Regions from separate parts of the Streptomyces sp. SL06 genome, predicted to be linked through region 1. Evidence: riboswitches for the same ligand, from Rfam matches in the RefSeq annotation. Region 1 holds a riboswitch; each other region holds the start of a gene.
The links. Region 1 has a riboswitch for cobalamin ahead of AC4IHM_RS01290 (ABC transporter substrate-binding protein). Riboswitches for the same ligand answer to the same signal wherever they lie in the genome.
Positions count from the first base shown of each region.

Region 2: it holds a riboswitch for cobalamin, as region 1 does, so the genes downstream of both, AC4IHM_RS32830 (CbtB domain-containing protein) here and AC4IHM_RS01290 (ABC transporter substrate-binding protein) in region 1, are expected to answer to the same signal.
Region 3: it holds a riboswitch for cobalamin, as region 1 does, so the genes downstream of both, AC4IHM_RS07035 (energy-coupling factor ABC transporter permease) here and AC4IHM_RS01290 (ABC transporter substrate-binding protein) in region 1, are expected to answer to the same signal.

Region 1 covers NZ_JBSYOT010000002.1:207,368-211,633, forward strand. The annotation lists gene AC4IHM_RS01280 (ABC transporter ATP-binding protein) at 1-94, opposite strand, end outside; gene AC4IHM_RS01285 (FecCD family ABC transporter permease) at 91-1,149, opposite strand; gene AC4IHM_RS01290 (ABC transporter substrate-binding protein) at 1,146-2,222, opposite strand; cobalamin riboswitch at 2,286-2,471, opposite strand; gene AC4IHM_RS01295 (M56 family metallopeptidase) at 2,530-3,462, opposite strand; gene AC4IHM_RS01300 (BlaI/MecI/CopY family transcriptional regulator) at 3,469-3,894, opposite strand; gene AC4IHM_RS01305 (TerD family protein) at 3,994-4,266, shown strand, end outside.
Region 2 covers NZ_JBSYOT010000002.1:7,184,666-7,188,931, reverse strand. The annotation lists gene AC4IHM_RS32840 (histidine phosphatase family protein) at 1-566, shown strand, start outside; gene AC4IHM_RS32835 (CbtA family protein) at 578-1,327, opposite strand; gene AC4IHM_RS32830 (CbtB domain-containing protein) at 1,348-1,569, opposite strand; cobalamin riboswitch at 1,607-1,731, opposite strand; gene AC4IHM_RS32825 (hypothetical protein) at 1,799-1,945, opposite strand; gene AC4IHM_RS32820 (methylmalonyl-CoA mutase family protein) at 2,092-3,903, shown strand; gene scpA (methylmalonyl-CoA mutase) at 3,903-4,266, shown strand, end outside.
Region 3 covers NZ_JBSYOT010000002.1:1,584,280-1,588,545, reverse strand. The annotation lists gene AC4IHM_RS07050 (energy-coupling factor ABC transporter ATP-binding protein) at 1-139, opposite strand, end outside; gene cbiQ (cobalt ECF transporter T component CbiQ) at 136-885, opposite strand; gene AC4IHM_RS07040 (energy-coupling factor ABC transporter substrate-binding protein) at 886-1,224, opposite strand; gene AC4IHM_RS07035 (energy-coupling factor ABC transporter permease) at 1,221-1,961, opposite strand; cobalamin riboswitch at 1,992-2,176, opposite strand; gene AC4IHM_RS07030 (potassium channel family protein) at 2,387-2,890, opposite strand; gene AC4IHM_RS07025 (chloride channel protein) at 2,941-4,266, opposite strand, start outside.

The DNA.
Region 1 (4,266 bases):
CCGTCATGGCGCCGGGCCGGGGGCTCAGTCCCACCCCGTCCAGGATGAGCCGCCCGCCGGCGGCGCGGGAGACCCGCTCGGCGCTCAGGGTCACCGTGCCCTCCGGGTGCGGTACAGCACGAGGACGAAGGCCGGCACGCCGATCAGCGCGGTCAGCACGCCCACCGGGACCTCCTGGGGCTGGAGGACGGTACGGGCCACGGTGTCGACCCACACCAGGAACACCGCCCCGGCGAGGGCGCAGACCGGCAGCAGTCGGGCGTGCCCGGGGCCGGTCAGCGCCCGTACGGCGTGCGGCAGCACCAGTCCGACGAAGCCGATGGCGCCGGCCGAGGCGACCAGCGCGGCGGTGAGCAGGGCGGTGGCGCACAGCAGTACCAGCCGGGTACGGGCCACATGGACGCCGAGCGAGGCCGCCGCGTCCTGGCCGAAGGCGAAGGCGTCCAGCGTCCCGGCGTGGCCGAGGCACACGGCCAGGACCAGCACCAGGGCCGCGGTGCCGGTCCACACGTCCGTCCAGCCCGCCCCGCCGAGCGAGCCGAGCAGCCAGAACAGCACGCCGCGGGTGGTCTCGGCGTCGGCCGCGGTCATCACCACGAACGAGGTGAGCGCGGAGAACAACTGCATCGCCGCCACGCCCGCGAGCACCACCCGGTCCGGGGTGCCGCCGAGGCTGTGGCTGAGCAGCATCACCAGCGCGAAGGAGCACACCGCACCGGCGAACGCCCCGCCCGAGACGGACAGCGCGCCGCCACCCACGCCGAGTACGACGACCAGGACGGCGCCGGTGGAGGCGCCGGAGGAGACGCCCAGTACGAAGGGGTCGGCGAGCGGATTGCGCAGCAGGGACTGGAGTACGGCCCCGCACACGGCGAGTCCGGCGCCGCACACCGCCGCGAGGAGGGTGCGGGGCAGCCGCAGGTTCCATACGATGCCGTCGCGGATCGGCGAGACCTCCGCGGCGCCGGTGCGCCCGCCGAGGTGGGCGGCGACCACGGACCACACCTCGCCGACGCCGATGTCCGCGGGGCCGATGGTGACGGCGACGGCCACGGAGGCGCACAGGGCGACGATTCCGGCCGCCACCCACACCGGGAGGCGGCGGCCGCTCACGCGTATGCCGACGGGCGCCGTGCTCGTGGACGTCACTTGGTGAGTCCGTGGGCGCGCAGCGCCGCCGCCACCTTCTCCACGCCCTCGACGGTGCGGATGGTGGGGTTCATGGCCTGCCCGCTGAGCAGTACGTACCTCTTCTCGCGGACGGCGGTCATGTTCCTGGTGACCGGGTCGGACTCCAGGAACTCGATCTTCTTCGCGGCCGTCTCGGCCGTCTGGGACCTGCGGGTGAGGTCGCCGATGACCAGGACGTCGGGGTCGCGGTCGGCGACGGTCTCCCAGCCGATCTGCGGCCATTCGTCGTGGCTGTCGTCCATGGCGTTCTTGGCGCCGACCGCGTGCGTGATGATGCCGGGGGCGCCGCAGCAGCCCGCCATGTAGGGCGAGGTGGAGTTGGCGAACCAGTACATGAGGGTGGTGCCGGAGGCGTCGATGTCCGCTGTCGCCCGGTCGACCCTGGCCTTGAGGTCGGCGATGAGTTTCTCGCCGCGCTGCTCGACGCCGAACACCCGGGCCAGGTCGCGTACTTCGCGGTACACGGTCGCCATGGTCAGGGGCTCGGTGCGGGTGCCGTCGCCGTCACCGCTGTTGTCCTTGCCGACGCAGTCGGACGGGGACAGGTAGGAGGGCACGCCGAGTTCGTCGAACTGCTCCCGGGTGGCCACGCCGCCGGTGCCGAGGGTGGAGGTGAAGGAGGCGGCCACGAAGTCGGGTTCGGCGTCCAGGACCTTCTCGAAGGAGGGTGTGTCGTCGGCGAGCCGGGGGACGGTGGCGTTCGCCTTCTCCAGTCCCTTCATGACCGGGTCGGTCCAGGTGGCGGTGCCCGCCATGCGGTCGGCCAGGCCGAGCGAGAGCAGGATCTCCGTGGTGCCCTGGTTGAGGGAGACCGCCCGCCGGGGGGCCGCGGTGATCTCGACCCGGTGGCCGCAGTCACCGAGGGTGCGCGGGTAGCCGGCCGACTCGGCCGGCGCGGCGGAGTCGGTGGTGGCCGGCCCGGAACCGCAGCCGGACGCCAGCAGGGCGCCGGTCAGCAGCAGGACGGGGCCGCGGAGGGTACGGCGGGAGCGGGGGACGCGGCGGAGGCCGGCGGGGCGTGCTGCGGGCAAGGAAGGTCCTCTGGCGTCGAGGGCTCGTGCGCGAAGCCCGTTCGTACGGTGTGGCCCGCGTCGTGCACGGTGCGGGTGCCAGCAGGTCTTCGGACTCGGAATCGACCGGGCGGGACGCCTTCCCGGACGGCTCCTGCCGCCCAGTGGCCCGTGTCCCGCCCGTCCTCCTCACCGCTGCGCGTCAGTTCCGGATTCGCACCGGATTCCCTGACCCACCAGGTGGGTTCGACTGGCTTCCGCAAGCTACCACAGGGGGCCGCACCGCCGGCCCCGTGGGCCTGCGGATCCGGAGGGGGGCGAAGGGCGCTCAGAGCGGCGTCGCGGCTCTCAGGATGAGGAACATGGTGACGGCGGCGTTCGCGGACGACATCGCCGACACGGCGGTTCCGGCGGCCGCCGCCCACGCGGCCAGGCCCACCGAGGTGAACACCGGCGGCCAGGTGCGCACCGTGGGCGCGGGACCCAGCAGGGCCGCCACCCGGCGCGGCACCGGGCCGGGCGCCGCGAAGCCGGCCAGGGTGGCGATCGGGGTGCCCCGGGAGACGAGGGCCGCCTTGCCGATGGCGGTCGCCACCGCCCGTCGGTCGCCGACCACCCGGGCCGCGGCCTCGTCCGCCCACCGCTCCGCCGTGTAGGACACGGCGGTCCGCAGGGGCCGCAGGAACGGGTTGGCCAGCGCCGCGAGCCGGACCGTGAGCAGGAAGCGGTGGTGCCGGGCGGCCAGGTGGGCGCGCTCGTGGGCGAACAGCGCGCGCCGTTCGGCCGGTTCGAGGCAGTCGAGCAGGGCCGTGCTCACCACCACGCGGTCCCGCTCTCCCCCGGGCAGCGCGTACGCATAGGGCACGTCGTCCGGCAGTACGGCCACCCCGGTGCCCGGCAGTCCGGCCAGGGCGCGGTGGGCGCCGCGCCGTACCCTGCCGTGCCGCCACAGGGTCCGCGCCAGGGCCACGACCACCGCGCACAGCGCGGGAATCGCCGCCTTGCCGACGATCTCGTCGTACGGCACCGCCGCCCGCACCTCGGGGTCCGACCAGCCGTCGGGCAGCGGGTTGCCCGGCAGTTGGGCGGTGCCGACCACCATCACCAGGGCCAGGCACAGTGTGCTGCACAGGGCCATCACGGCGGCCACGACGGTGAGCAGCCGGGTCGCGGTCCGCGGGTGCAGGTGCTGCTCGGCCAGCCGGGCGATCGGCCACGCCGTCAACGGCAGGACCAGCGGCAGGAAGACGAAGACCCCCATGCGGTGTCAGCCGTGACCCGCGTCGCACGTGTGCCCCAGCAGCGCGCGCAACAGCCGCTCGTCGTCCGGGTCCAGGCCGGTGACGAAGCTGGCGAGCACGGCTTCCCGGTCGCTCTCGGCGTCCAGGACCTTGCGCATCTTGCGAGCGGCGAGGCCGGCCTGGTCGGAGGCGGGCGACCAGGCGAAGGACCGGCCCGCGCGCTCACGGCTGACCACGCCCTTCTCCAGCAGCCGGGTCAGGATCGTGATCACCGTGGTGTAGGCGAGGTCGCCGCCCAGGTGTTCCTGCACCCGGCCGGCCGTCGCGGGGCCGTCCGCCTCGCGCAGCGCCGACAGCACCAGCGCCTCCAGTTCGCCCTGCCCCCGCCGCGGACGCCGGTGATCCGTCACGGCCCGCCTCCCTGTGCCACTGAGCCCCTTCCGGGGCGACATCGTATAGAAGCCATTCTTCTACAGTGTTGTAGATTGGCGGGAAGGCAAGACGGACGTGATCAGCAGATGTGATCAGCGGACACGACGAAGGAGAACCCCGTGGGAATTTCCCTGGCCAAGGGCGGCAACGTCTCGCTCAGCAAGGAGGCGCCCGGCCTGACCGCCGTACTGATCGGTCTGGGCTGGGACGTGCGGACCACGACCGGCACCGACTACGACCTCGACGCCTCCGCGCTGCTCCTGGACGCCTCCGGCAAAGTGCCCTCGGACCGGCACTTCGTCTTCTACAACAACCTCACGAGCCCGGACGGCTCGGTCGAGCACACCGGTGACAACCTCACCGGTGAGGGCGAGGGCGACGACGAGGCGGTC
Region 2 (4,266 bases), 7.0 Mb from region 1:
TCTCGCCGGCGACGAGCCGGTCGCTGCGGCAGGCCCGCTTCGACGACGGCGGGCCGCTCGACGACGCGGGGGCCGCTCGGGCGCGCGCGGCGGCCGGCTCGCTGCCCCGGGCCGGCCGTGCGGTCGTCTCCCCGGAAAGTGTGCGGTGTCGCGAGACGGCCGTGGCTCTGGGGCTGGGTGGTGAGGACGAGCCGGCACTGGGGCCCCTGGACGTGGGCCGGTGGCGGGGCCTGACCCTCGACGAGGTCGCCGCCCGCGAGCCGGAGGCGATGACCCGCTGGCTCACCGACCCGGCCTGCGCACCGCACGGTGGGGAGTCCGTCCGGGACCTGTGTGCTCGGGCGGCCCGGTGGCTCGACGCCGCGCGGACGGACGGGCGCACGCACGCCGTGGTCGAGCCCGAGGTCGTGCGTGCGGCCGTCGTCCACGCGCTGGGGTTGCCCGCCACGGCCTTCTGGCGGCTGGATGTGCCGCCCCTGACGGCGACGGAGCTGACCGGCAGGTCCGGACGGTGGAATCTGCGGCTGGGGCGCCCGCTGGAGGCGCCGGAGAGCCCTCGTGCATGAACGCGGGGCGGTCAGCCGGGAGCCGTCGCCGGGGCCGCGACGGCGGACCTGGGGTTCAGCAGCCGCTCGGCCAGGTCGCCGAAGAGGAGGCCGAAGCCGCCCCACAGGGTGACCTGCATGGCCAGCGCGGAGAGCCGGAACCGCCACAGGACCGTGGCCGGGAAGTCGCTCGGCACCTCGTTGACGGCCGGCAGGAGCGCGTACGCCACGCCGATCACGACGCCGAACGCGGCCACCGCCGCGACGGTGGCGTACCAGGTGCCGAGCTTCGGGGCGAGCCGCTTGCCGAGGATGGCCGCGGCCACCGCGAGCAGAACCCCGAGCACCATCATCAGGAAGTACAGGGTGGTCCGCCTGCCGATGGTGTCGGCGTCACCGACGGCCGGCGGGTTGGCCGGGTACTTGAGGAACGGCACGACGTAGACGGCGAGCAGGGCGCAGCCGGACAGCAGCAGCGCGGTGGCCCGCGGGGTGAGGCGGCCGACGCGGCCGAGGGCGAAGCAGTGGGCGAGGGCGGCGATGCCGCCGAAGGCGACCCCGTAGACCAGGACACCGGTGGCCAGGCCCGCGGTGGACTGAAGGCTCCGGGAGACGAGTTCGGCCTCGTGTTCGTGGGCGTGGGCGTGGGCCTCCTCGAAGCCGATCGCCCGGTCGACGTTCGGCTCACCGAGGAAGTAGGCGACGACCAGCGCGAGTACACCCGCGCCCAGGCCCGCGAGCATGCCCCGCACGAGCAGGTTGCGCACCGTGGTGGAGTTCATGAGGATGTCGGCTCCCGGCGTCAGTGGCAGGGGAAGCCGAGCAGGTGGCGGGCGTCGTGCACCCACTCGTGGACGTCCTCGCCGGAGACGAGGGCGGTGGCACCCTGTTCGGCACCGACGAAGTACAGCAGGACCAGCATCAGGACGCCGAAGAAGACCGCCCACGGAACGATGGCGCCGATCGGCAGTTTGGCGGGCAGGGCGGGGCTGGTGGCGGTCGGCGGGGCGACATGCTGCGCCATGGCGGGGGCCTCCTCCGGGAGTTCGCGTCCCATTTCGGTGGTGCACATGACGACGGCTACGGGTCTGACTCGCCGCCCCCGTTGTGAAGGGGCCGGCACACAGTGGCGCGACCGCGCCGGATTCCCACCGGCTTCCGTCCTGCCGTCGTCGATTCGGAGCAACCGTACCCCTCGGCCCGTACATGACCAATACCGCGCCGAGGGGCGAGGATCCGCTCTCACCGAATGCTTACTCGTGGCGGAACCCGGGTGGCCGCTTGTCGCCGCAGGCCAGGGCGCACGCGCCGGGCACGCCCGCGCCGGGGACGGTGCGGCCCGATTGACGCGGCACGTCGCCGTGGGCGAGCATCCCCGCGGAGGGAGGGACGGCCGTCACCCACGCCGTCGCCACCTCGGCCGTCCGGTCGGCGCGGCGCGGCGCACCTCGTGGTGTGTGAGCGGCCCGTGTCACACTCGCGGCGAGAACAAGGTCACAACCGCTTCCTCTGCTGCCGGTCCACCGGCCTGTCCTAACATCCGACCATGACGCTCCTGCCTGACGAAGGACTCGCCCTCGCGGCCGGGTTCCCGCACGCGACACACGAGCAGTGGCAGCGCCTGGTGGCGGGTGTGCTGCGCAAGTCGGGCAGGGAGGTGCCCGACGACGAGGCGGAGGACGCCCTGTCCACCGTGCTGGAGGACGGCCTGCGGGTACGCCCCCTGTACACCGCGCGTGATGTCGCCCCCGACCCCGGTCTTCCGGGCTTCCCGCCCTTCGTGCGCGGCGCCCGCGCGCAGGCCGGCAGCGCGGGCGGGTGGGATGTGCGCCAGCGGCACACGGTGGCCGACGGGGCGTCGGTCCTCGCCGACCTGGAGAACGGCGTCACCTCCCTGTGGCTGGCCGTCGGAGAACCCGCGGGGCTTCCGGTCGCCGCGCTCGATCGCGCCCTCGGCGGCGTCCACCTCGACCTGGCCCCCGTCGTCCTGGACCCGGGCGACGCGTTCGAGGCCGCCGCTCGTGAGCTGCTGCGCCTGTACGAGGCGAGGGGCGTCGGCGCGGACGCCGTGCGCGGCAACCTCGGTGCCGATCCGCTGGGCCACGAGGCCCGCACCGGCCGCTCGTACGACACCGCGCCGGTGACCGAGCTGGCCCGGCTGTGCGCCGTACGCCACCCGGGTCTGCGGGCTCTGACCGTGGACGCGCTGCCGTACCACGAGGCCGGCGGTTCGGCGGCCCAGGAGCTGGGCTGCTCGCTGGCGACGGGCCTGGCCTACCTGCGTGAACTGACCGCGGCGGGACTGGACACGGCTCAGGCCCTGGCCCAGCTGGAGTTCCGGTACGCCGCGACCGCCGACCAGTTCCTGACCATCGCCAAGCTGCGCGCCGCACGCCGGCTGTGGGCGCGGGTGGCCGAGGTCTGCGGGGCGCCGCGCGCGGGCGCGCAGCTCCAGCACGCGGTGACCTCGACGGTGATGATGACGCGCCGCGACCCGTGGGTGAACATGCTGCGCACCACGGTCGCCGCACTGGCCGCCGGGACGGGCGGCGCCGACGCCGTGACCGTGCTGCCCTTCGACCACGCGCTCGGTCTGCCGGACGCGTTCGCGCGCCGTATCGCCCGCAACACCTCCACCATCCTGATCGAGGAGTCGCATCTGGCCCGGGTGATCGACCCGGCGGGCGGCTCCTGGTACGTGGAACGGCTGACCGACGAACTCGCCCATGCCGCCTGGGAGTTCTTCCAGGACATCGAACGGGCGGGTGGGCAGGCCGCCGCCCTGCGCTCCGGGACGGTCGGCGAGCGGCTGGCGCGGACCTGGGCCGTGCGCAGCGCGAAGCTGGCCAAGCGGCGGGAGCCGGTCACCGGGGTCAGCGAGTTCCCGCACCTGGCCGAGAAGCCCGTCCTGCGCGAGCCGGCGCCCGAGCAGCCGGCCGGCGGCCTGCCCCGGGTGCGGCGGGACGAGGCGTTCGAGGCGCTGCGCGCCCGCTCGGACGCCCACCTGGCCGCGACCGGCACCCGGCCCCGGGTCCATCTGACCGCGCTCGGCCCGGCCGCCGCGCACACCGCCCGGCTCACCTTCGCCGCCAACCTCTTCCAGGCCGGCGGCATCGAGCCCGTCACCGAGGGCGGCTTCGCGCAGAGCGGGGCGCGGGAGGCGTGCCTGTGCTCCAGTGACGCGCTGTACGGGGAGCAGGCCGAGTCCACCGCCGCCGCGTTGCGGGAGGCGGGCGCCGAGCACGTGTTCCTCGCGGGCCGTCCGGGACCGTACGCGGGCGTGGACAGCTATGTCTTCGCCGGCTGCGACGCCGTCGCCGTACTCACCGCAGCCCTCGACCGCATGGGAGTGTCCTGATGTCCATCCCCGACTTCTCGGCGATCGAGCTGGGGACGCCGTCCGCCGACGCCTCCCTCGACGAGTGGCGGGCGGCCGTGAAGAGGGCCGCCGACGGTGACGACCTCCTCTGGGAGACGCCGGAGGCCATCGCGGTCAAGCCGCTGTACACCGGGCACGACCTGGAGGGCCTGGACTTCCTGGGCACCTACCCGGGCATCGCGCCGTACCTGCGCGGCCCCTATCCGACGATGTACGTCAACCAGCCCTGGACGATCCGCCAGTACGCGGGGTTCTCCACGGCCGAGGAGTCCAACGCCTTCTACCGCCGCAATCTCGCGGCCGGGCAGAAGGGCCTGTCGGTCGCCTTCGACCTGCCCACCC
Region 3 (4,266 bases), 1.4 Mb from region 1:
GCGCGAGCGCGCGCCCCTCGCGCACCTCGAAGTCCAGCCCGACCAGCACGTCCGGTCCCTCCTCGTACCCGAAGGACACGCCCCGCAGGGCGACCAGGACGGGTGCCGTCGCCTCCGTCGCCCCGGTCGTCTCGCTCACGACAGCGGCCCTTCCAGTACGAGGGTGAGGGCGGCCAGCGCCGCCAGCAGTGCGCCGCTCGCCGCCGTGAAGGGCACCGAGACGCGCGCCTCGGGCACCAGGACGCGCAGGGTGCCGTCGTAGCCGCGCCCGGCGAGCCCGGACTGGAGCCGCGCCGCCCGGTCGAAGGCCCGCACGAACGCCGTCGCGCCGAGACCGCCCAGCGAACGCCAGGCGGCGGCCCGGGTGGTGTGCCCCAGCCGCGCGGCCTGCGCCTCACGGACCCGGCGCACGGAGTCCAGCAGCAGGAAGCTCATGCGATACGTCACCAGCGCCACGTCGACCACCGGCGCCGGTACCCCGGCCCGCACCAGGCGGGGCAGCAGGTCGGACATCGGAGTGGTGAACGCGAACAGCAGTACCCCGAGCGAGGCCGCCGACGTACGCAGCAGCAGCTCACCGGCGCGCACCGGCCCGCCGTCCGCCGCCGTCAGGAACCCGTCCGGGCCCCCGACCTGCACCAGCAGCGGCAGCGCCCCGGTCACGCAGAAACCCAGCGGCACCCGGTACGCCCGCCACAGCCGGCGCCCCGGCACGCCCGCCGGGCCGAGCAGCACGGCGAGGGCCGTCACCAGCACCAGCGCCGCGCCCGGCCACGGCGGCAGCGAGATCGCCAGCACGGTCAGGCCCAGCCCGAGCACGGCCTTGTCCACGGGATGCCGGCGGCGCCAGCGACTGCTGTGCGCCGCCGCGTCGATCGGCAGCACTCAGTCCCCTCCGGGGGCGTCCCGCAGCGCCGTCGCCGCCCGTTCCTCGCCCTGCCGCCGGCCCCGGCGCAGCCCGAAGTAGTACGCCAGTACGCCCGCGCCGAGCGCGGCCTGGAGGGCGAACAGCGCCGACTCGACCTCCCCGGACGGGGGTTCGTACAGTGGCGAGAACCACGGCTCGTAGTCCGGTTCGATCTCGGTGATCGCCGTCTCCGCCTCGGCGTCGGAACCGGTGAAGGGCTCTTCCTTGTGGTCGCCGAGCCCCAGCACCAGCGGCAGTACCGCGAGCGCGGCCACGGCGAGCAGCAGCAGGGCGTTGATCTTCGTGTTGCGGTTCATCGGGCCACCGCCTCCTGCTCGCCGGGCCCGGTCGGTCCAGGCTGCGCCCCGTCGGCCGTGCCGGACTTGCCGTGCTTGGTCAACAGGACGCCCAGCCGGGTCAGTTCACCCTTGCTGGACTGCACAAGCAGCCGCATCACGATCACCGTGAGCAGGCCCTCGCTCACCGCGAGCGGGATCTGCGTGACGGCGAAGATGGACCCGAACTTGCCGAGCGCGCCCCAGAATCCGCTGCTCGGGTCCGGGAAGGCCAGCGCCAACTGCACGCTGGTGACGCAGTAGGTGGACAGATCGGCGACGAACGCCCCGAAGAACACCGCGACCATCAGCGGCACGTCGTAGCGGCGCAGCAGCCGGTAGAGCGCGTATCCGGCCCAGGGGCCGACGATCGCCATCGAGAAGACGTTGGCGCCGAGCGTGGTCAGCCCGCCGTGCGCGAGCAGCAGCGCCTGGAAGAGGAGGGTGATCGTGCCCAGCACGGCCATGATCGGCGGGCGGAAGAGGATGGCACCCAGACCTGTGCCGGTGGGATGGGAGCAACTCCCGGTGACCGACGGCAGTTTCAGGGCCGACAGAACGAACGTGAAGGCCCCGGAGGCGCCGAGGAGCAGGGTGCTCTCCGGGTGTTCCCGGACCTCACGGGTGAGTGACCGTACTCCGTGGACGACGAACGGCGCGGACGCGACACCCCAGGCGATCGCGTGCGCCGGTGGCAGAAAGCCCTCGGCTATGTGCATGGCTCAGCAGACCCTCTCCAGCACCTCGTGGATGGACGACGCGCCTTGGCCGGTCTCCTGGCTGACGGGTACCACCGCCCGTGCTCCGCCTTCCCGGGTCACAAGGACCCAGTGGCTGCCCGTGAGGGCCGGAGCCGGACTTCCCGATTCACAGTGGCGAGGGCCGCACCGGCATCACACCGGATTTCCCGTTCACCAAGGCGTGGTGACAGTAGTGCTCCCACGGGGGTGGTGACAAGCGGGCCTTCGGTCCGGCGGACGTGGCACCGGGCCGGTCGGCGGGCCCCAGAACTGCGGAAACCGCTGCCGCCGCTGCTCCGCCGCCCGGCCCCGCCGAGAGGCTCGCCGAACCGCCGGATGCCGTCGGGACCGCCGTCACCGGATGCCGTCGGGACCGCCGTCACCGGATGCCGTCGGGACCGCCGTCATTCGCGCCGGTCCTGTTCCATCCGCCGGACCACCATGTCGCGCACCCGCCGGGTCAGCGCGGTCGCGGCGGCGGTGAGGAACACGAAGGTGTAGAGGATCTGCAGGACGGTGACGATCCGGGCCACCTGGCCCCGCGGGGTGATGTCCCCGTAGCCGACCGTGGCGAGCGTGACCACGGTGAAGTACAGGGCGTCGACGCGGGTGCGCAGGCCGCTGAACTCGCCCGGCTGCTTGGCGAGGGCGTAGTAGGTGGCCGCGAAGACGTGCACGGACAGGACCATCAGGAGCGGGATGAACACCCCTGGCCGGGTCCCCGGGCGCTCGACGAGGACATCGCGGACCTCGCGCAGCAGCAGCGCGGCCACGACGATCAGCGCCAGCGCGAACAGCAGCCAGCTCAGCACGGGGCGCCCCGGGCCCAGATGGTCGAGGGGGAGCAGGAAGTAGACCACGGCCATGACCACCGAGGCGCAGGCCCACTCGAACCAGGGCCGCGCCATCCCCCAGGGGGTACGCGTCCTGGCACGTCCGGCGGAGTCCCGGCGCCCCCTCACAGCGCCCCCCGCGGCTCGGGGTCCGGCCGGCGTACGAGCTGGGTGACGACGAAGGCGACGACCGACGCGGTGACGATCAGCGGCATCTGGTCGTAGGCGTCTTCGCCCATGAGCAGCACCGCGAGCACCGCGCTGGACAGTGGCAGCCCCGTCACCGAGGCCGCCGCCGCGGAGATGCCGAGGGCAAGGGCCGGGGTCGCGCCGAAGCCGGGCAGCCCGGAGCAGGCCATGGCCGTCGCAGCGCCCAGCAGCACGGCCGGGAAGATCGGGCCGCCGCGCAGAGCGCCCAGCGCGATGCCCCAGGCCAGCGTCTTGCAGAGGACCAGGGCGACCAGTGCGCCGACCGGCCGGGCATGGGGGTGCGCGGCGAGCTGGGCGAGGGCGGCCTGGCCCGACAGTGCCGCCTCGGCCGGGGAACGGCCGGTGATCAGCGCGTACGCGGCGAGGCAGACCCCGACCGCCGTGGCACAGACGACGGTGCGTACGGCCGTGCGGTGCCGCGTCCACGCGGCGGTGCGGTGCCCCAGCGCGCGGGTCGACGTGATCAGTACGGCGATCAGTGCCGCCGTGGGCACGCCCCACAGGAAGTCCCCGGCGTCCGGGGCGGCGACCGGCGGTACGTCGGGCAGGGCGAGGGCGCCGATCTTCAGGCCGGTCCACTGTCCGAAGCCGGTGAAGACCAGGGCGCCCGCGGCGCTGGCCAGCAGACACGGCAGCAGCAGGACGACCAGCCGGGAGCCCGCGAGGCCGGCCCCCTCGATGAGCAGTACGGCCGCGACCACCGGACCGCCGAGAATGGTGGAGATCGCGGCGGTGGAACCGGCCGTGGCCAGGACCGCGCTCGCCCTCGGGTCCCCGGCCGCGCCCGCCCGCCGCACCGCCAGCAGGGCGAGGCCGCTGCCGACGGCCATCAGGGGAGCCTCGGGCCCCAGCACCACGCCGAGCGGCAGTGTGGCCAGCGCGGCCAGGACGGTGCCGGGCAGCGCACGGGGGCCGACGGGCGCGCCGCCCAGACCGTCCACCGGGAGATGGCCGCCGGCGCCGGGCATCCGGGTCACGATCGGCGCCAGGACCAGCCCGGCCAGCACCAGTGCGGGCAGCGGCCACCACCAGGGCGGGGCGTCGTACCCGGCCGCCCGGGGCAACAACGTCCACACCCAGTGCTGGAGCTGGTGCTGGAGGCCGACGAAGAAGAAACAGGCCAGCGCGATCGGAACGCCCAGCAGCACGCACAGCAGCAACAGCCGCCGGTAGCCGGGGCCGAGCAGGGTGTCCCGCAAGGACTGCTCGGCCCGGTCCGGCGGCGCGTTCGCCGGTGCCGG